One region of the Micromonospora humidisoli genome, then DNA from elsewhere that is predicted to be linked to it. Evidence: predicted binding sites of a transcription regulator. Region 1 holds the regulator's gene; the other holds the start of a gene.
What was found. Region 1 encodes HrcA, which represses chaperone genes, less so after heat shock. Its sites were predicted from a motif close to GGTTNGCACNCTCNNNNNGAGNGTGCNAACC; they were not measured.

Region 1 (10,298 bases):
ACCAACGACATATCTACTGAAGGAGGACGGCCGTGGAGTTCACCGTCTGGGGCATCATCACCGCGCTCGTCGTCGGTCTCATCGTCGGCGCTCTGGGTCGCCTGGTCGTGCCGGGCCGCCAGAACATGCCGATCTGGCTGCACATGCTGATCGGTGTGGGCGCCGCTCTGCTGGGCACCGTGCTGGCCCGCGCGATGGGCATCGCCACCCAGACCGCCGGCATCGACTGGACCGAGCTGCTGGTGCAGGTCGTCCTCGCCGCCATCGCGGTGGCCCTGGTGGCCGGCGTGGGCGGGCGTCGGGGGGTCACCCACCGGTGACCCCATCCGCCGGTCGGTGACCGACCGGCACGGACCAACTCAGCGGATGCCCGCCCCCGGACCGGGGGCGGGCATCCGCTTGTCCGGATGGCGACCGTCGATCCCGTCGGGTCGTCGCGGGGCCTGCCCGAGTGGCCCCCGCCTGCGATACGGTCGCCTCGCGCAACGCCCCGCCGTCCGCCGCCGCACCGTCGACGGTCCGCCCGCGCGGGGCGGCACCCACCCCCTGTCGTAAAGGAAATTTTCCTACTAGGGTGCGGCTGAGAAGGTTAATGCCGGACGGCGCGAGGGAGATGTGGCGTGAACAGGTGGAAGCGGCTGACCCCGGTCACCGCCGTCGTGGCCTCGGCCGTGATGGTGCTCGCCGGTTGCGGCGGTTCCGGCGACGACGAAGCCGCCGACGACAGCAAGCTGACGGTCTGGATGATGGGCGAGGGGAGCGACGCCCAGACCGCGTTCCTCGACGGCGTCGAGACCGAGTTCCGGCAGAAGCACCCCGACACCGACGTGGTGGTCCAGTACGTCCCCTGGCTGGAGGCGCCCAAGAAGTTCCAGGCGGCGCTCGCCGGCGGCGAGGGCCCCGACGTCACCGAACTGGGCAACACCGAGACCCAGGGCTGGGCGGCCCAGGAGGCGCTCGCCGACATCTCCGGCCGCTTCGGCGGCTGGGCCGAGGGCAAGGATGTGCTGCCCGATCTGGTGCGCAACGCCCAACTCGACGGCAAGCAGTACGGTGTCCCCTGGTACGCCGGGGTGCGCGCGGTCTACTACCGCACCGACTGGTTCGCCGAGGCCGGCGTGCAGCCGCCGAAGACCTGGGACGAGCTGGTCTCGGTCGCCAAGGCGGTGCAGGCCAAGAAGCCCGGCAGCTACGGCATCGCCCTGCCGGGCAACTCCGAGCTGCCGTTCTACTCCTTCCTCTGGGGTGCCGGCGGCGAGATCGCCACCGAGCAGGGCGGCACCTGGAAGTCCGGTTACACCAGCCCACAGGCGCAGCAGGCGGTGAAGTTCTGGACCGACCTGGTCACCGTGCACAAGGTGGCCCCGCCCGCCGCCGCCGGGTGGAACGAGATCGACGCCCGTACCCAGTTCGCCACGGGCAAGGCGGCGATGGCCTTCGCCGGCAGTTGGCAGGCCGGCGCGATCAAGAAGGACAACCCCGACATCGAGAAGGTCTGGGGGACCTTCCCCATCCCCGGCCCGGACGGCGGCCCGGCCCCCGCCTTCGCCGGTGGCTCGGACATCGCCCTCTGGCAGGACAGCGAGCGGCAGGACCTGGCCTGGGACTACCTCACCGTGCTGCTGAGCAAGAAGAACGCCAAGACGTTCGCCGGCAGCCTCGGCTTCTTCCCGGTCTACTCCGACCTCGTGCAGGGCGGCGACTACGCCGACGACAAGCTGATGGCGGCGTTCGCCAGCGCCATGCAGCGCACCCGGGTGACCCCGTTGACCCCGAAGTGGGTGGAGGTCAGCCGGACGAAGACGGTCACCCAGGCGATGAACAGCTCGGTCATCAAGGGCCAGAAGTCGGTGCAGCAGGCCACCGCCGACGCCGCCGCCGAGATGGAAAGCATCCTCAACGCCAAGTGAGCACCCTGACCGAGCACACCCCGACGGCCGCCGCCCGGGACACCCCCGCCCGGCGGCGGCCCCGGGTGGACCGCCTGCCGTACCTGCTCCTGCTGCCCTGCCTGGTCGTGATCGGGGTGCTGCTGCTCTGGCCGCTGGGCCAGGTGGTGACGATGTCGTTCTTCCGGCTGAACAGCGTCCGGCAGTTGCGCGGGGACCGGGAGTGGCCGTTCGTCGGGTTGGCCAACTACACCCAGATCCTCGGCGACCCGTTCTTCCGTACGGTGCTACGCAACACCGTGCTGTTCGCGGCGGCCAACGTACTGCTGACGATGGTGCTGGGCACCCTGGTCGGGCTGCTGCTGCACCGGCTCGGCCGGAAGATGGCCACCTTCGTCGCCAGCTGCGTGATGCTGGCCTGGGCCACCCCGGCGCTGACCGGCACGATCGTCTGGAAGTGGATCTTCGATGACACCTCCGGCCTGGTCACCTGGGCGTTCAACGCGCTGCCCGACGGGCTGTCGCAGGCGATCTTCGGCCGCACCGACTGGTCGGGCTACGGCTGGTTCAACTCACCCCTGTTGTTCTTCGCGATCCTGACCCTGGTGGTGGTCTGGCACTCGTTCCCGTTCATCGCGGTGAGCGTGCTCGCCGGGCTCAAGAGCGTGCCGAGTGAACTGCACGAGGCGGCCCGGGTCGACGGGGCCGGCCCGTGGACGGTGTTCTGGAAGATCACCTTTCCGCTGCTGCGGCCGGTCTTCGGCATCCTGGTGGTGCTCTCCACCATCTGGGACTTCAAGGTCTTCACCCAGCAGTTCGTGCTGGCCGGCGGCACCCAGGACCGGCCCACGTTCATGCTGTCGATCTACTCGTACGCCGAGGCGTTCTCCCCGCCGCCCAAGTACGGCGTGGGCTCGGCCATCGCGGTCATCCTCACGCTGATCCTGCTGGTGGTGACCGGCCTGTACGTCCGGATGGTGCTCAGACAGGAGGACGCGTCGTGAAGAAGATCGCCCTCAACGGCGCGGGCCTGCTGGTGGCGCTCTTCGCCGCCTTCCCGGTCTACTGGATGATCGCCACCTCGCTGAAGCCGAACCGGGAGATCTTCTCGGCCACCCCCCGGCCGGTCCCGGCCCACCCCACCCTGGAGCACTACCGGGAGATCCTCACCGGCAACCTGATCCCGGGTGTGACCTTCGGCGACTTCCTGCTCAACAGCGTGCTGGTGGCGGTCAGCACGGTCGTGCTCAGCGGCCTGGTGGCGCTGCTGGCCGCGACGGCGGTGGCCCGGTTCCGGTTCCGGCTGCGGACCACCTTCCTGATCATGCTGCTGGTGGTCCAGATGATCCCGCTGGAGGCGCTGGTCATCCCGCTGTTCCTGATGATCCAGCGGCTCGGCCTCTACAACACCCTGCCCAGCCTGATCCTCACCTACCTGGGCTTCTCGCTGCCGTTCGCGGTGTGGATGCTGCGCGGCTTCGTCGCGGCCGTGCCCAAGGAACTGGAGGAGGCCGCCGCCATCGACGGCGCGAGCCGCGCCCAGACCTTCCGCAAGGTCCTCTTCCCGCTGGTCGCGCCCGGCCTGGTGGCCACCAGCATCTTCTCCTTCATCACCGCCTGGAACGAGCTGATCTTCGCGTTGACCTTCGTCAACGACCAGAGCCGCTACACCCTGCCGGTCGCGATGACCTTCTTCTTCGGCCGGGACGACACCGCCTGGGGGTCGGTGATGGCCGCCTCCACCCTGTTCACCCTGCCCGTGATCATCTTCTTCCTGCTGGTGCAGCGCCGGATGGTCTCCGGTCTGGTCGCCGGCGCCGTCAAGGGCTGATCCGGGACGGCGACCGCCCGCGCCCGGCCGTACCCTGGGGCCATGACGGGCAGGGTGGCGGCGGTGAACCTCGGCGTGGTGACGCAGGCGCGGTGGGCGGGTGACGCGAGTGGACGCAGCGGCATCGACAAGCGGCCTGTCGACGGCCCGGTGCTGCTACGCGCCGACGGGGTGGCCGGTGACTTCATCGGCGAGCGGGCCCACCACGGCGGCCCCGAGCAGGCCGTCTACGCCTACGCGCAGGAGGACGCCGGCTGGTGGTCGGCCGAGTTGGGCCGTGACCTCCGCCCCGGCGGCTTCGGCGAAAACCTGACCACCTGGGCGGTCGACGTGACCGGCGCGGTGATCGGCGAACGCTGGGCGGTCGGCTCGGCGTTGCTCCAGGTCACCAAGCCGCGTACCCCGTGTACGACCTTCGCCGGCTTCTGGGGGGTGCCCGACCTGATCAAACGGTTCACCGTCCGGGCCACCCCCGGGGCATACCTGCGGGTGCTACGCGAGGGCGAGGTGAGCGCGGGTGACCCGGTGGAGGTGGTGGACCGGCCGGCGCACGGCGTCACCATCGGTGAGGTGTTCCGGGCCACCAGCCTGGAGCCGGAGCTGCTGCCCCGACTGCTCGACGTCCCCGAACTGCCCGAATCGACCCGGGCGAAGGTGCGTCGCCGGCTGAACGTCGCCGGCTGACCGGCCCACCGGCCGGCAGCTCGGCCGGGGTCGTCGCCGGCAGGTCAGGCGGGGTCGGCGAAGACCTCGGCCAGCACCCGTGCCCCGGTCGGCCGGCCGTCGGCGACCTTCGCCCACCGTCCGTTGTCGGCGTTCCACTCCAGCCCGTCGAAGCGCACCCGCTTCACCCCGTGGTCGGGGGCGTGCGAGACCAGCCAGTGCGCGTACCGCCAGCCGTCCCGGGCGTCCGCGGCGGGCACCGTCACGTCGGTCAGCTCGGCAACCGCACCGGCGTCGGGCAGGCCCCAGTCGAGGGTCAGGCCACGGGTCAGCTCGGCCGCCGCGGCCTGCCCGCGCATCACCGGGGTACGCCCCACCGTGCAGGCCACCGCGCCGGTCGCCTCGCCGAGCAGGGCCCGCGCCAGCACCTGCGACTCGTCGGCCCACTTCTGGTACGCGTTCGGGTACGCCGACCGCTGCACCGCCTGGGCCGCGTCGGTGACCTCCATCCGCTCCCAGCCGCGTACCTTCTTCAGCGCCTTGTAGAACCGGGCCGCCGCGTACCGCTGGTCGCGGATCTGCTCCGGGGTGCCCCAGCCCTGGCTGGGACGCTGCTGGAACAGGCCGAGCGAGTCGCGGTCACCGTGGGCGAGGTTACGCAGCCCCGACTCCTGGTAGGCGGTGGCGAGGGCGACCACCACGGCCTGTTCGGGCATCTGCCGCTGCATGCCGATCGCGGCGATGGTGGCCGCGTTGGCCATCTGGTCGGCGTCGAGCTTCACGGTGCCGTCGGCCTGGACGGTGCAGCTACGGCCGGCGACGGGAAGCCGGAACTCCCCGTCGAGTTGACGGACCCCCCAGCCCCCGACGATGGCGAACAACGCCACCACGACCCCGGCTGCCACGAATGTCCGCGTCCGCACCCGCACCTCCCGTTTCAACGTTCGCCAAGCGTACGTCGCCAACCGTCGGCCCCGGGTCGGTCGACCGGTTCACGTTCCCGCAGGAAATCAGAAGAAACCAGGTCAATCCCGGGGCACCCAGGCCGCGTCCCGCTTCTGTCGGAACGCCTCCACCCCCTCGCGGCCCTCGGCCGACAGGAAGTAGCCGGTGGACCGGGCGGACAGGTCGGCGACCTCCGCGCGCAGGTCCGTGGCGGCCGGGCGGCGCAGCAGCTCCTTCGTCCCGGCCAGCGCCCCGGGAGCGCCCCGGACCAGCGAGGCGCAGTACCCGGCCACCGCCGCGTCCAGCTCGGCGGCCGGCACGGCGGCGGTCACCAGCCCCACCTCGGCGGCCCGCCGGCCGTCGAAGGTGTCACCGGTCAGGTACAGCTCGGCGGCGGCCCGGGGGTGCAGCCGGGGCAGCACGGTCGCCGAGATCACCGCCGGGATCACCCCGATCCGCACCTCGGTGAAGGCGAACGTCGCCTCGGACGCGCAGACCGCCAGGTCGGCCGCCGCGATCAGGCCCAGGCCGCCGGCCCGGGCCGGCCCGGCCACCCGCGCCAGCACCGGCTTCGGGCACTCCCGCACCGCCACCAGCACGTCACCGAGTATCCCGGCCGGCACCGACCCGCTGGCGTACGCTGCCGCCGTCTCCTTCAGGTCGGCGCCGGAGCAGAACACCGGGCCGGTGTGGTCCAGCACGACCACCCGGACCGCGTCGTCGGCGATCGCCCCGGCGATCCCGGCCAGCAGCTCGGTCATCAGCGGGGTGGACAGCGCGTTGCGGTTGTGCGGGCTGTCCAGGGTGAGGGTGGTCACCCCACGGGCGGTGGCGACCCGCACGAGTCGGTCGGGAGAGGTCATGCCGGGCACACTAGTGGCCATGCCGGGCGTCCTTCCAGATGGTGAGACCGTTCCCGTCGACGGCGCGCTGCCCGCCACCGCTCTGCGGGAGGTCGGCGGGCGCGGCTTCGGCGTCTACCTGCACGTGCCGTTCTGCGCCAGTCGCTGCGGCTACTGCGACTTCAACACCTACACCGCAGCCGAGCTGGGCGGGGGTGTCGACCGCGAGTCGTACGCCGACACCGTGCTCGCCGAGCTGGCGCTCGCCGCCCGGGTGCTCGGCGGCACCCCACCGCCCCGGGTCGACACGGTCTTCGTCGGCGGCGGCACGCCGACCCTGCTGCCCGCCGACGACCTGGCCCGGCTGCTGGACGGCATCGACCGCACCTGGGGGCTGGCCGCCGACGCCGAGGTGACCACCGAGGCCAACCCCGAGTCGGTGACCCCGGAGTCGCTGAAGACCCTGCGGGCCGCCGGCTACACCCGGATCTCGCTGGGCATGCAGTCCGCCGCCGCCGGGGTGCTGGCCGTCCTCGACCGCAACCACCGCCCGGGACGCGCCGCCGAGGCCGCCCGGGAGGCCCGTGACGCCGGGTTCGACCACGTCAACCTCGACCTGATCTACGGCACGCCGGGGGAGCGCCCGGAGGACTTCGCCGCCTCGCTGGACCAGGTGGTCGCCGCCGGGGTCGACCACGTCAGCGCGTACGCCCTGATCGTGGAGGACGGCACCCGGCTGGCCGCCCGGATGCGGCGCGGCGAGCTGCCGTACCCCTCCGACGACGTGGCGGCGGACCGTTACCTGGCCGCCGAGGCCGCCCTCGACGCGGCCGGTTTCTCCTGGTACGAGGTCTCCAACTGGGCCCGCAGCGGGGCCGCCCGGTGCCGGCACAACCTGCTGTACTGGACCGGCGGCGACTGGTGGGGCCTCGGCCCGGGGGCGCACAGCCACGTCGGCGGGGTGCGCTGGTGGAACGTCAAACACCCCACGACGTACGCCCAGCGGCTCGCCGCCGGGCACTCACCCGGCCTGGCCCGGGAGATCCTCACCCCGACCGAGACGCACACGGAGGACGTGATGCTGCGCCTGCGGCTCGCCTCCGGGCTGCCGCTGGACGTGCTGGACGACGCGGGCCGGGCCGCCGCCGCGCGGGCGCTGGCCGACGGGTTGCTGGACCCGGTGGCGTACCCGCAGGGGCGGGCGGTGCTCACCCTGCGCGGCCGGCTGCTGGCCGACGCGGTGGTGCGCGACCTGCTGCCCTGAGCACGGTTGCGCCGGCCGCCACCCGCCGGGGTGCGCCGGAGTCGGCGGTGGTGCCCGACCGGCCGGGGGAGCGGCCGGTCGGGACTCACTTGATGAAGCTGGTGGACATCGGATAGCGGTAGGCCTGGCCCTCGTTGGCCTTCATGCCGGCGATGATCCCGAACAGGATCTGGATCACCACGACCGCGATGCTGGGCAGGAAGAACAGGCACCAGCTCACGAACAGCAGCACGAACGCGATGATCGACCAGAGGATCTGGAAGTTCAGCGCGGCCAGGGCCTGCGCCCGGACGGCCGGCGACTGCTGCCCGCGCACCAGGTAGGCGATCAGCGGGGCGACGAAGCCGAGCGGGCCGAAGCTGATCAGCGCACCGGCGGCCCCGCCGAAGTGTGCGACCAGCGTCCAGGTCTTGTCCTCGCTGTTGGCGTAGCCGCCGCCCGGTGCACCGTAGGTGCCGCCGGTCGGATATCCGCCGCCGGGCTGGGGATAACCACCCGCGCCGGGCGGGGGGTAGCCACCCGGCGGGGGGTAGCCACCCGCCGGCGGCTGGTCACCGGTGGGCGGCGGATACCCGCCGGGCGGGGGATACCCGCCCGCCCCCGGAGCGCCGGACAGTGGTGCGGTGGGCGGCTCGTATGGCGAGCCCTGGCCAGCGTTCGGGTCCGGCGGATAGCCGTCCCCCGCGCCGGGCGGGCGAGGTGGTTCAGTCATGCCCGCCACGGTAGGGGCTGCCGGCAAGGGTGCACCAGAGCGACACTGGTGAGGTTGGCCTCGACGCTGCGTCAGCGCCGGGATCCGCCGGGGCGGGCGCACCGACGGTCCGTCCTGATCATCGCGGCGGCGGTACTGCCGACGTAGACTGGCACTCGCTACAGTCGAGTGCCAGAGTGCTTGCCCGGGTGCGCAAGCGCCCGGGGCGACGTGCGTCAGGAGGTGGGAGATGGGTCTCGACGACCGCAAACTCGCCGTGCTGCGGGCGATCGTCGAGGACTACGTCGCCACGCAGGAGCCCGTCGGCAGCAAGACGCTCGTCGAGCGGCACCAGCTCGGGGTCTCCCCGGCGACGGTCCGCAACGACATGGCGGTCCTGGAGGAGGAGGGCTACATCCGGCAGCCGCACACCAGCGCCGGCCGGGTCCCCACCGACCGGGGCTACCGCCTCTTCGTCGACCGGCTCTCCCGGGTCAAGCCGCTCAGCCCGGCCGAACGCCGGGCCATCGAGCGCTTCCTGGTCGGCGCGGTCGACCTCGACGACGTGGTGCACCGCACCGTACGCCTGCTGGCACAGCTCACCCGACAGGTCGCCGTGGTGCAGTACCCGTCGCTGGCCCGCTCGTCGGTGCGCCACCTGGAACTGGTGCCGATCTCCACCACCCGGCTGATGCTGGTCATGATCGCCGACACCGGGCGGGTCGAGCAGCGGCTGGTCGAGCTGGCCGCGCCGGTGCCCGCCGACGACGTCCTCGACCTGCGCCGGCTGGTCAACGAGAAACTGGTCGGGAGTCGGTTGTCCGACACTCCGCCGCTGGTGCAGGCGCTCGTCGACGAGAGTGCGCCACACCTGCGCGGCGCGATGACCACCCTGTCCACGGTGCTGCTGGAGACCCTGGTGGAACGCACCGAGGAGCGGCTGGCGCTGGCCGGCACCGCCAACCTCACCCGGGGTGGCCTACTCGACTTCCAGGGCTCGCTGCGACCCATCCTGGAGGCGCTCGAAGAGGAGGTCGTGCTGCTCAAGCTGATCGGCGAGGCGCAGCCGAGCACCACCCGGGTGCTGATCGGCGACGAGAACGAGGTCGACAATCTCCGGGCCGCCTCGGTGGTCAGCACCGGGTACGGCCCGGGCACCACCATCGTCGGTGGGCTGGGCGTGCTCGGCCCGACCCGGATGGACTACCCCGGCACCATCGCCACGGTCAGGGCCGTGGCACGCTACGTGGGCGAGCTGCTGGCCCAGAACTGACCAGTCCGGGCCGGCGGCCGGCTCCGGCCGCCGACCGGCGCAAACGCGAGACGAACATGAGGACACGGAACGCAGTGGCCAGGGACTACTACGGCATTCTCGGGGTGAGCCGGGAAGCCTCCGACGACGAGATCAAGCGCGCCTACCGCAAGCTGGCGCGGCAGTTCCACCCGGACGTCAATCCGGACCCGGAGGCACAGGAGAAGTTCAAGGACATCAACGCCGCGTACGAGGTCCTCTCGGACGACCGGAAGCGGCAGATCGTCGACCTGGGCGGCGACCCGCTCGCCCCGGGCGGCGGGGGCGCCGGCGGCCCGGGTGGTCCCGGCGGGGCGGGCCCGTTCGTCGGCTTCCAGGACATCATGGACGCCTTCTTCGGCGGTGCGGCCGGTGGCTCGCGGGGTCCACGGCCGCGTACCCGGCCCGGTGCCGACGCGATCCTGCGGCTGGAACTGGACCTGCACGAGACCGCCTTCGGCGTCGAAGCCCCGATCACGGTGGACACCGCCGTGCTCTGCACCACCTGCTCCGGAGCGGGCACCGCGGCCGGCACCCACCTGGCGACCTGCGAGGCGTGCGGCGGCCGGGGCGAGGTGCAGTCGGTGCAGCGCACCTTCCTCGGCCAGGTCGTCTCGGCCCGGCCGTGCACCGTCTGCCAGGGCTACGGCACCACCATCCCGCACCCCTGCCCGACCTGCGCCGGCGACGGCCGGGTGCGGACCCGCCGCTCGCTGACCGTCAAGATCCCGGCCGGGGTGGAGGACGGCATGCGCATCCGGCTCGCCCAGCAGGGCGAGGTCGGCCCGGGTGGCGGCACCGCCGGTGACCTCTACGTCGAGATCCACGAGCGGCCGCACGACGTCTACTCCCGCAAGGGCGACGACCTGCACTGCCGGGTCA
Region 2 (10,298 bases), on a different contig from region 1:
CCTCGGCGGACCTGCCGCCGCCGTCGACGACGGTGGTGTTCTCCTTGTCGACCACGACGCGCCGGGCGGTGCCGAGCGCCTCCAGGCCGACCTGGTCGAGCCGGTAGCCCAGCTCCGGGGCGACCAGCTCGGCGCCGGTCAGGATCGCCATGTCCTGGAGCATCGCCTTGCGGCGGTCACCGAAGCCGGGGGCCTTGACCGCGCAGACCTTGATGGTCTTGCGGATCGCGTTGACCACCAGGGTGGACAGCGCCTGACCCTCGACGTCCTCGGCGACGATCAGCAGCGGCTTGCTGTTCTGGAGGACCTTCTCCAGCAGCGGCAGCAGCTCCTCGATCGCCGAGATCTTCTGGGTGGTGATGAGGATGTACGGGTCCTCCAGCACCGACTCCTGCGACTCCGAGTCGGTGACGAAGTTCGGCGAGATGAAGCCCTTGTCGAACTGGAGACCCTCGGTCACCTCCAGCTCGGTGGTCAGGGTGGAGCCCTCCTCGACGGTGATGACACCGTCGCGGCCGACCCGCTCCATCGCCTCGGCGATCAGCTCACCGATGGTGGCGTCCTGCGCCGAGATCGTCGCGACGTGCGCGATCGACTTCTTGTCGGCCACCTCGACGGCCCGGCCGAGCAGCGCCTCGGAGACCTTGGTGGCCGCCGCGTCGACGCCCCGCTTGAGGCCGGTCGGGTTGGCCCCGGCGGCCACGTTGCGCAGGCCCTCGCGGACCATCGCCTGGGCCAGCACGGTCGCGGTGGTGGTCCCGTCGCCGGCGACGTCGTTGGTCTTCGTCGCCACCTCCTTGACCAGCTGCGCGCCGAGGTTCTCGTACGGGTTGGTGAGCTCGATCTCCTTGGCGATGGTCACACCATCGTTGGTGATCGTCGGCGCACCGAATTTCTTGTCCAGGACGACGTTGCGCCCGCGCGGGCCGAGGGTGACCTTGACCGCGTCCGCGAGGGCGTTGACACCGTGCTCCAGCAGGTGCCGGGCGTCGTCCGAGAAGCTCAGGATCTTCGCCATGAATGTCCCTTCGAAGCGTCGTCGCCCCGGCCCGGCGAGCCGGACCGGGGCGACGACACGGGAATCGGTTGGTTACTTCTCGATGACCGCGAGAACGTCGCGGGCGGAGAGCACCAGGTACTCCTCGCCGGCGTACTTGATCTCGGTGCCGCCGTACTTCGAGTAGAGGACGGTGTCGCCGACCTTGACGTCGAGCGGCACGCGGTTGCCCTTGTCGTCGATCCGGCCGGGGCCGACGGCGAGGACGGTGCCCTCCTGCGGCTTCTCCTTGGCGGTGTCGGGGATCACGATGCCCGACGCCGTGGTGGTCTCAGCCTCGTTCGCCTGGACCACGATCCGGTCCTCGAGCGGCTTGATCGCAACCTTGGTCGCGGTAGTCACGGGCATACCCTCCTGGGGTACTTGGTTTCGTTGCCGGCCGAGAGTCCGACCAGCGTCAATCTGCCACATGCCACCGGGCGGGGCCGTCGTCGCGGGTGCCGGTCCGCCTGGCGTTCAGCATCCGGACCGGATGGCCCGGACGCTGGCACCCTCGGGGTGAGAGTGCTAATCGCAGGTTATTCCTCGGCTAGCACTCCGTCAAGGAGAGTGCCAATCTGCCGCCCTCCGTGTCGCCGTCCCGCCGATGATCAACTCAAGGGTGGCGATGTTGCGGTGACGACACCGCCCGGACACCGCAACATCGCCCCACCTGAGTCGATCTCCCGGGAGGGCCGGACAATGGGCGGGTGGATCTCGACCAGTTCGCCGCGCTGCGTACCGCCGAGGGGTCGGCCGTGCTCGCCGCGGCGGCCGGGGTGGCCGGCGGCGACCCGCTGGTCGCGGCGGCGGCGCTGCGCTCGCGCGGGGTGCCCCCCGGGCTGGCCGCCGCCGCGCTGACCCAGGCCGAGCTGCGCCGCCGGGCGGTCGGCAAGTTCGGCCCGGAGGCGGCCGGGATGTTCCTCACCCGCCCCGGCCTGGAGCAGGCCACCCGCCGGGTGGTCGCCGACCGGCGGGCCGCCCGGCTCGCCGCCGCCGGGGTGCGCACCCTCGCCGACCTGGGTTGCGGCCTCGGTGCCGACGCGCTCGCCGCCGCCCGCGCCGGCATCCGGGTGTACGGCGTGGAGGCCGATCCGGTCACCGCCGCGCTGGCCGCCGCGAACGCCGGGGCCGCCGGGCTGGCCGGGATGTTCACCGTGGAGTGCGGCGACGCGACGGCCTTCGACGTGACCCGGGTCGACGCGGTCTTCTGCGATCCGGCCCGGCGGCGGGCCGGCACCGGCCGGCGGATCTTCGACCCGGACGCCTACTCGCCGCCGTGGGACTTCGTCACCGGGCTGGCCGCGCGGGTGCCGCACACGGTGGTGAAGGTGGCCCCCGGCATCGACCACGCGTTGGTCCCGGCCGACGCCGAGGCGGAGTGGGTGAGCGTCGACGGGGACCTGGTCGAGGCGGCCCTGTGGTGCGGCGCGCTCGCCGGGGTGCCCCGCCGGGCGACCGTCCTGCGGTCGGGGCCCGCCGACCGGCGGCGGCCGGCGGACGGTTCGCCCGCCGACGGCGAGCCGGTCGCCGTCCACCGGTTGACCGGCACCGGTACGGCCGAGGCCCCGGTCGGCCCGGTCCGGCGCTACCTGTACGACCCGGACCCGGCGGTGGTCCGGTCGCACCTGGTCGCCGAACTGGCCGACACCCTCGACGCGACGCTTGCCGACCCGAGCATCGCCTACCTCTACGCGGACACCCCGCGTCCCACCCCGTTCGGCAGGTGCCTGGAGATCGTCGACGTGCTGCCGTTCTCGCTGAAACGGCTGCGCGCGCTGCTGCGGGAACGCCGGGTCGGCCGGGTCGAGATCCTCAAGCGGGGCTCGGCGTTGTCGCCCGAGCAGCTGCGGCGGGACCTGCGACTGGCCGGGGAGAATCCGGCCAGCCTGGTGCTGACCCGGGTGGCCGGGGCGCCGACGGTGCTGATCGGCCGACCGGTCGCGGACGGCGGCCCGCCGGGCTAGCGTGACCGGCATGGCGGGACAGGCCACTGCGGCGACGGCACTGCTGACCAAGCGGAAGATCGCCCACCGCACCCACCCGTACGACGTCGCGCCGGACGCGCCGAACTACGGCGCGCTGGTCGCGGCGGCGCTCGGGGTGCCGCCGGGGCGGGTGTTCAAGACGCTCGTCGCCGAGGTGGACGGGGCGCTGGCGGTGGCGGTCGTCCCGGTCACCGGCGAGCTGAACCTCAAGGCCCTGGCCACGGCGCTGGGCGGCAAGCGGGCCGCGCTGGCCGACCGGGCCGCCGCCGAGCGGAGCACCGGTTACGTGCGGGGCGGGATCAGCCCGCTGGGCCAGCGACGGCGGCTGCCGACGGTGGTCGACGTCTCGGCGCTGGACCACGACACCGTCTACGTGTCGGCCGGCCGGCGGGGGTTGCAGCTCCAACTCGCCCCGGCGGACCTGGTCGCCCTCACCGACGCCGGCACCGCGCGGATCGCCGCCGGCTGACCCCGGCCGGCGGTCGGCAGCCGGCCGCAGACCGGACACGCAGCGTGATTACGGGGCGGGTGTCCTGCGGGTGACAACCGCGTTGCTGAATTGTTACCGCCGCCAACAAACTTCTGACCTCGGCAGTCTTGCGCCCGCGTTGTGAGCGGGAATACGTTGCCGGACACAACAAAACACCGACCACTCCTCCCCCACCCTCGAAAGGACCCGTGCAGATGCGCAAGGGCTTCCTCACCTTCGCCGCCGTCGGCCTGCTGGCCACCGGCAGCATGGCCGCCTGCGGCGACGACTCCAGCAGCAACGACGCCGGCGGCGATGCCGCCAAGAAGCCGAAGATCGGCGTCATCCTGCCGGACAGCAAGTCCTCCGCCCGCTGGGAGACCGCCGACCGCAGGTTCCTCAAGGCCGCCTTCGACGCCGCCGGTGTCGAGTCGGACATCCAGAACGCCCAGAACGACAAGAACGCCTTCCAGACCATCGCCGACCAGATGATCACCAGCGGGGTCACCACCCTGATGATCGTCAACCTGGACTCCGGCACCGGCAAGGCCGTGCTGGACAAGGCGAAGTCGCAGGGCGTCGCGACGATCGACTACGACCGGCTCACCCTGGGCGGCTCCGCCCAGTACTACGTCAGCTTCGACAACGAGGCCGTCGGCAAGCTCCAGGGCGAGGGCCTGGTCAAGTGCCTGACCGAGAAGGGCGTCAAGAACCCGACGGTCGCCTACCTCAACGGCTCGCCGACCGACAACAACGCCACCCTGTTCAAGAACGGCTACGACTCGGTGCTCAAGCCGAAGTTCGAGTCGAAGGAATACACCAAGGGCCCGGACCAGTCGGTGCCGGACTGGGACCCGGCGCAGGCCGCCACGATCTTCGAGCAGATGCTCACCCAGACCGGCGGCAAGATCGACGGTGTGCTCTCCGCCAACGACGGCCTCGGCAACGCGGCCATCTCGGTGCTGAAGAAGAACAAGCTCAACGGCAAGGTCCCGGTCACCGGCCAGGACGCCGACGTGACCGGCCTGCAGAACATCCTCGCCGGTGACCAGTGCATGACCGTCTACAAGGCCGTCAAGAAGGAGGCCGACGCGGCCGCCGAGCTGGCCATCGCCGTGGCCAAGGGCGAGCGCAAGGAGACCGGGCAGACGGTCAAGGACCCGGAGAGCGGCCGGGACGTCCCGTCCGTGCTGCTGGAGCCGAAGGCGATCGACAAGGCGACCGTCAAGGACGTCGTGGCCGACGGCTACGTCGACAAGGCGAAGCTCTGCACCGGCGCGTACGCCGCGCTCTGCACCGCCAACGGCATCAGCTGACCGTACGACGAGCGTCGTACCCCGTCGACGCGACGCCGCCCGGCACGGAACCCCGTGCCGGGCGGCGCTCGCCGCCGGACGGGCTCCGAGATCTTCCCTCCGTCCGAAGGAGACCCCCGTGTCCGCGACCCCCCTGCTGGAACTGCGCGGGATCGACAAGAGCTTCGGTCCCGTCCAGGTCCTGCGCGACGTCGCCCTCGCCGCCCACGCCGGAGAGGTGACCGCACTGGTCGGCGACAACGGCGCCGGCAAGTCCACCCTGGTCAAGTGCATCAGCGGCATCTACCCGGCCGACGCCGGCGAGTTCCTCTTCGACGGCCGACCGGTGACCATCAACAGCCCCCGGGACGCCGCCACGCTCGGCATCGAGGTCGTCTACCAGGACCTCGCGCTCTGCGACAACCTCGACATCGTGCAGAACATGTTCCTCGGCCGGGAGAAGCACAGCGGGCTGGTGCTCGACGAGCCGACCATGGAACAGATGGCGGCGGAAACCCTCGCCGGGCTCTCCGTACGGACGGTGAAGTCGCTTCGCCAACACGTCTCCAGCCTCTCCGGCGGGCAGCGGCAGACCGTCGCCATCGCCAAGGCGGTGCTCTGGAACAGCAAGCTGGTCATCCTCGACGAGCCGACCGCCGCACTGGGCGTGGCACAGACCGCCCAGGTCCTCGAACTGGTCCGCCGGCTGGCCGACAACGGGCTGGCCGTGGTGCTGATCTCGCACAACATGAACGACGTCTTCGCGGTCTCCGACCGGATCGCCGCGCTCTACCTCGGGCAGATGGTCGCCCAGGTGAAGACCACCGACATCACCCACTCGCAGGTCGTCGAGTTGATCACCGCCGGTCGTTCCGGCAACCTCGGTCTCACCGGCGAACCGGTCACCGCCGGCAACGGCACCGGCGCGGGACCCGCCGACACCACTCCAGGAGGCGTTCGATGACCACCACCGCCGTGCGCAAGGAAGGCCCGGCGGCGGTTACGCCGCCGCCCACCGTCGGCAGCCACCTGCGCGGCTACTGGGGCCGGGTACGCGGCGGCGACATCGGCGCGCTGCCCGCCGTCCTCGGACTGATCGTGCTCTGCACGGTCTTCTCGATCATGCGGCCGTCGTTCCTCACCGCCGGCAACTTCGCCAACCTGTTCACCCAGGGCGCGGCGGTCACCCTGATCGCCATGGGGCTGGTCTTCGTCCTGCTGCTCGGCGAGATCGACCTGTCCGCCGGCTTCGCCAGCGGGGTCTGCGCGGCCATCCTGGCCAACGTCGCCACCAAGGCCGGCTACCCCTGGTACGTGGCCGTGCTCGCGGCGATCCTCACCGGTGTGGTCATCGGCACCGTGCTCGGCTTCCTGGTCGCCAAGATCGGCATCCCGTCGTTCGTGGTCACCCTGGCCGGCTTCCTCGCCTTCCAGGGCATCGTGCTGATGCTGATCAGCGGTGGCGCCAACATCTCGGTCAACGACGAGGTGCTGGTGGCGATCGCCAACCGCAACCTGCCCCCGGCCGTCGGCTGGGCGCTGGCCGCCCTCGCCATCGGCGGGTACGCCGCCGTGCAGCTGCTGCGGTACCGCAAGCGGCTGTCCCGGGGACTGACCGCCGACCCGATGGCGGTGGTGCTCGCCCGCATCGGCGGCCTGACCCTGATCCTCGGCATCGCGGTCTACATCCTCAACCAGGAGCGCAGCCGCAACGTCCTGATCAACTCACTCAAGGGCGTGCCGATCGTGGTGCCGGTCATCGCGGTGCTGCTGATCGTCTGGACCTTCGTGCTCCAGCGCACCAGCTACGGCCGGCACGTCTACGCCGTCGGCGGCAACAAGGAGGCCGCCCGTCGGGCCGGCATCAACGTCGACCGGATCCGGATCTCGGTCTTCGTGATCTGCTCGTCCATGGCGGCGGTCGGCGGCATCGTCGCGGCCAGCCGGGCCAACTCGGTCGACCCCAACACCGGCGGCAGCAACGTGCTGCTCTACGCCGTCGGCGCGGCGGTGATCGGCGGCACCAGCCTCTTCGGCGGCAAGGGCCGGGTCCTCGACGCCGTGCTCGGTGGCGCGGTGGTCGCCGTCATCGACAACGGCATGGGCCTGATGGGCTACAGCGCCGGGGTGAAGTACGTCGTCACCGGTGTGGTGCTGCTCCTCGCGGCCAGCGTGGACGCGCTGTCGCGCCGCCGCGCCTCCGCCTCCGGCACCCGCTGATCCGCGTACGCCAGCGGCGGAACACGGGGTGTCACCAACGATGCGGGTAGGACCGAGCCAGGACGAGATCCGACGGCAGAACCTCGGGGCGCTGCTCCGACACGTCCACGTGCACGGCGCCACCTCCCGCGCGGAACTCACCACCGCCCTCGGGCTCAACCGCAGCACCATCGGCGCGCTCACCGCCGACCTGGCCGGGGCCGGCCTGGTCAGCGAGGGCACACCGAAGGAGACCGGCCGGGCCGGGCGACCGTCGCTGGTCGTCCGGCCCGAGTCGGCCCGGGTCTACGCGTACGCGTACTCGATCGAGGTGGACCGGCTGCGGGCCGCGCGGGTCGGTCTCGGCGGCGAGGTGCTCGACCGCCGGGAACTCGACAGGCCACGTGACCTCGACGCCGGGGAGACCGTCCCGATGCTGGCCGGCGCCCTCAAGCAGATGCGGGAACGGGTGCCGCCGGAGTCGATCTGCGTGGGTGCCGGCGTCGCGGTCTGCGGCATGGTCCGCAAGGCCGACGGGCTGGTTCGGCTCGGTCCCACCACCGGCTGGGTGGACGAGCCGATCGGGGCCGCCCTCGCCGTCGAACTCGGCGTCGAGCTGCCCGTCACGGTGGGCAACGTGGCCGACGTCGCCGCCTTCGCCGAGCACGCCCGGGGCGTCGCCGCCGGCTGCGACAACGTCATCTACCTGTACGGGGACGTCGGCGTCGGCGCCGGCATCATCGCCGGTGGCCGCCGGCTGACCGGCCACGGCGGGTACGGCGGCGAGGTCGGCCACATGGTGGTGGTCCGCGACGGAACCCCCTGCGAGTGCGGTTCCCGGGGTTGCTGGGAGACCCAGATCGGCGAGTACGGGCTGCTGCGGGCCGCCGGCCGGTCCGACGCCCGGGGCCGGGACGCGCTGCTGGCCGTCTTCGACGCCGCCGACCGGGGGGACGCCCGCGCCCAGACCGCCGTCCGGCACGCCGGGGACTGGCTCGGGTTCGGGGTGGCGAACCTGGTCAACATCTTCAACCCGGAGATGGTCATCTTCGGCGGCACCATGCGGGACCTCTACCTGGCCGCCGCCGCCCAGGTCCGCAGCCGGCTCAACGAGACCGGGCTGCCCGCCTGCCTGGAACACGTCCGGCTGCGGACCCCGAAACTCGGCGACGACGCGGCCCTGATCGGTGCCGCCGAGCTGGCCTTCGAACGGCTCCTCGCCGACCCGCTCGACGCCGCCTGAACGGTCCCCTTCCGACTCGTGCGCCGCCCGGTGAACTGATCGGCCCGACAGTCCGTACCAGTGGGCGGACGGGCAGCCGGGGGTCGCTGCCCGGCAGGACAGGTCGGCCGGATCGAGGAGGCACCGCAGCATGGCACCGCTGGATTCCGTACGTCGTCGGCGAGGGCACCGGACCCACCGGGTGGCGGTGCTGCTCGTCACCTTCCTGGCCGGGCTGGTCGTGCTACCCGGCATGGCGGTCGCCGCACCCGGCGTCCAGTTGAACGCCGCCGACATGACGCTGCTCAACGGCGTCCGGTTGGCCGGCCTGTGGGAGATGCCGGCGGGCACGATGGCCGCCGAGAAGGGCCAGTCCGCGCGGGTGCGGGAGGTCGGCGCGGAGATCGCCCGGCAGCACGGCGTCCTCGACGAGTTGGTGGTGCAGGCCGCCAACAAGCTGGGCGCGACGCTGCCCACCGATCCCACCACGGAGCAGAAGGGGTGGCTGACCGAGATGCAGAACGCCTCCGGTGCTCAGTTCGACCAGATCTTCGTGACCCGGCTCCGGCTGGCCCACGGCAAGATCTTCCCGGTGATCGGCGCGGTCCGGGCCAGCACCCGGGACAACACCGTCCGCAAGCTCGCCGACGAGGCCAACAAGTTCGTGGGCGACCACATGGCCATGCTGGAGAGCACCGGGCTGGTCCGCTGGCAGCAGATGCCGCCGGCCGCGATCCCGGCCGCGCAGAACGACTCGCTGGTCGCCGCCGCGCAGGCCGGGGCCGCCTCCGGCCCGTCGGTCGGGGTGAGCACCACGGTGGTCTGGGCGGTCTTCCTGCTCGCGCTCGGCGCGGGCGGCTACGCGACCTGGCGGATCACCCGCCGCAGTTGACCCGGCGCGACTGACCCGACGGCCCGCAGGCGGCACCACCGCCGGCGGGCCGTCCGGCTGTCCGGGCCCGGCACCGGGCGGCCGGTCAGCGGTCGACCTGGGTGAAGTCCCAGGAGTGCGGGGGGCGGGCGAGCAGGGTGGCCGGCGGCTCGGGCAGCGACCGGGGGCTGCTGCGCCACTTCGAGACGACCACCACCCGGTGGTCGGTGGAGGAGAAGACCTCACTGGACACGTGCAGCGGATCGTGCTCGAACTCCGGCAGCGCCGTCTCGCACACCCAGGTGATCAGGTCGGCGAAGCCGTACGACTCGGCCCGCGCCTCCCACATCCGTACGATCACGTCGGTCCCTCCCCTCACACGCTGACCGTGGTCAGTGGCAACGCCGAGTCGGCGGGCAGGTCCAGCCGGCTCGGACGTACCCCGGCGGCCACCAGATGCGACCCGAGCGCGGCGACCATCGCGCCGTTGTCGGTGCACAGCCCCGGCCGGGGCGTGCGGACCCGGATGCCGTACCGCTGCGCCCGCTGCTCGGCCATCGCCCGCAGCCGCGAGTTCGCCGCCACGCCCCCGCCGATGACCAGGGTGTCGATCCCGTGTTCCCGGCAGGCGGCCAACGCCTTGCCGGTGAGCACGTCGCAGACCGCCTCCTGGAAGGCGGCCGCCACGTCGGCCACCGGCACCGGCTCACCGGCCCGCCGCCGCGCCTCCACCCAGCGGGCCACCGCCGTCTTCAATCCGGAGAAGGAGAAGTCGTAGCGGTGGGCGACGAGATCCTTCGCGGCGGTCAGGCCACGCGGGAAGGCGATCGACGCCGGGTCACCGGAGCGCGCCTCCCGGTCGATGTACGGGCCACCCGGGAACGGCAGGCCGAGCAGCCGGGCCACCTTGTCGAACGCCTCACCTGCCGCGTCGTCGATGGTCGCGCCCAGCGGGGTCACCCCCCGGGCCAGGTCGTCGACGCGCAGCAGCGAGGAGTGTCCACCGGAGACCAGCATGGCGATCGCCGGCGCGGGCAGCGGACCGTGCTCCAGGGTGTCCACCGCGACGTGGGCGGCCAGGTGGTTCACCCCGTACACCGGCTTCTCGGCGGCCAGCGCGTAACCCTTCGCGGCGGCCACCCCGACCAGCAGGGCCCCGGCCAGGCCGGGGCCGGAGGTGACCGCGATCGCGTCGATGTCGGCGAGGGTCACCCCCGC

Region 2: groES (co-chaperone GroES) is a predicted target of HrcA. The motif match lies at 1,540-1,570, and genes of this name have one in related genera.

Annotation. Positions count from the first base shown of each region.
Region 1 covers NZ_JAFEUO010000004.1:825,179-835,476, reverse strand. The annotation lists gene JQN84_RS18535 (GlsB/YeaQ/YmgE family stress response membrane protein) at 33-320, shown strand; gene JQN84_RS18530 (sugar ABC transporter substrate-binding protein) at 621-1,910, shown strand; gene JQN84_RS18525 (carbohydrate ABC transporter permease) at 1,907-2,893, shown strand; gene JQN84_RS18520 (carbohydrate ABC transporter permease) at 2,890-3,720, shown strand; gene JQN84_RS18515 (MOSC domain-containing protein) at 3,763-4,404, shown strand; gene JQN84_RS18510 (hypothetical protein) at 4,449-5,312, opposite strand; gene JQN84_RS18505 (enoyl-CoA hydratase-related protein) at 5,409-6,191, opposite strand; gene hemW (radical SAM family heme chaperone HemW) at 6,211-7,434, shown strand; gene JQN84_RS18495 (DUF4870 domain-containing protein) at 7,520-8,146, opposite strand; gene hrcA (heat-inducible transcriptional repressor HrcA) at 8,376-9,398, shown strand; gene dnaJ (molecular chaperone DnaJ) at 9,473-10,298, shown strand, end outside.
Region 2 covers NZ_JAFEUO010000002.1:580,525-590,822, reverse strand. The annotation lists gene groL (chaperonin GroEL) at 1-1,018, opposite strand, end outside; gene groES (co-chaperone GroES) at 1,091-1,399, opposite strand; gene JQN84_RS08160 (THUMP-like domain-containing protein) at 1,747-3,003, shown strand; gene ybaK (Cys-tRNA(Pro) deacylase) at 3,014-3,493, shown strand; gene JQN84_RS08150 (sugar ABC transporter substrate-binding protein) at 3,709-4,809, shown strand; gene JQN84_RS08145 (ATP-binding cassette domain-containing protein) at 4,928-5,752, shown strand; gene JQN84_RS08140 (sugar ABC transporter permease) at 5,749-7,008, shown strand; gene JQN84_RS08135 (ROK family protein) at 7,049-8,230, shown strand; gene JQN84_RS08130 (DUF4142 domain-containing protein) at 8,361-9,101, shown strand; gene JQN84_RS08125 (hypothetical protein) at 9,187-9,441, opposite strand; gene tsaD (tRNA (adenosine(37)-N6)-threonylcarbamoyltransferase complex transferase subunit TsaD) at 9,456-10,298, opposite strand, start outside.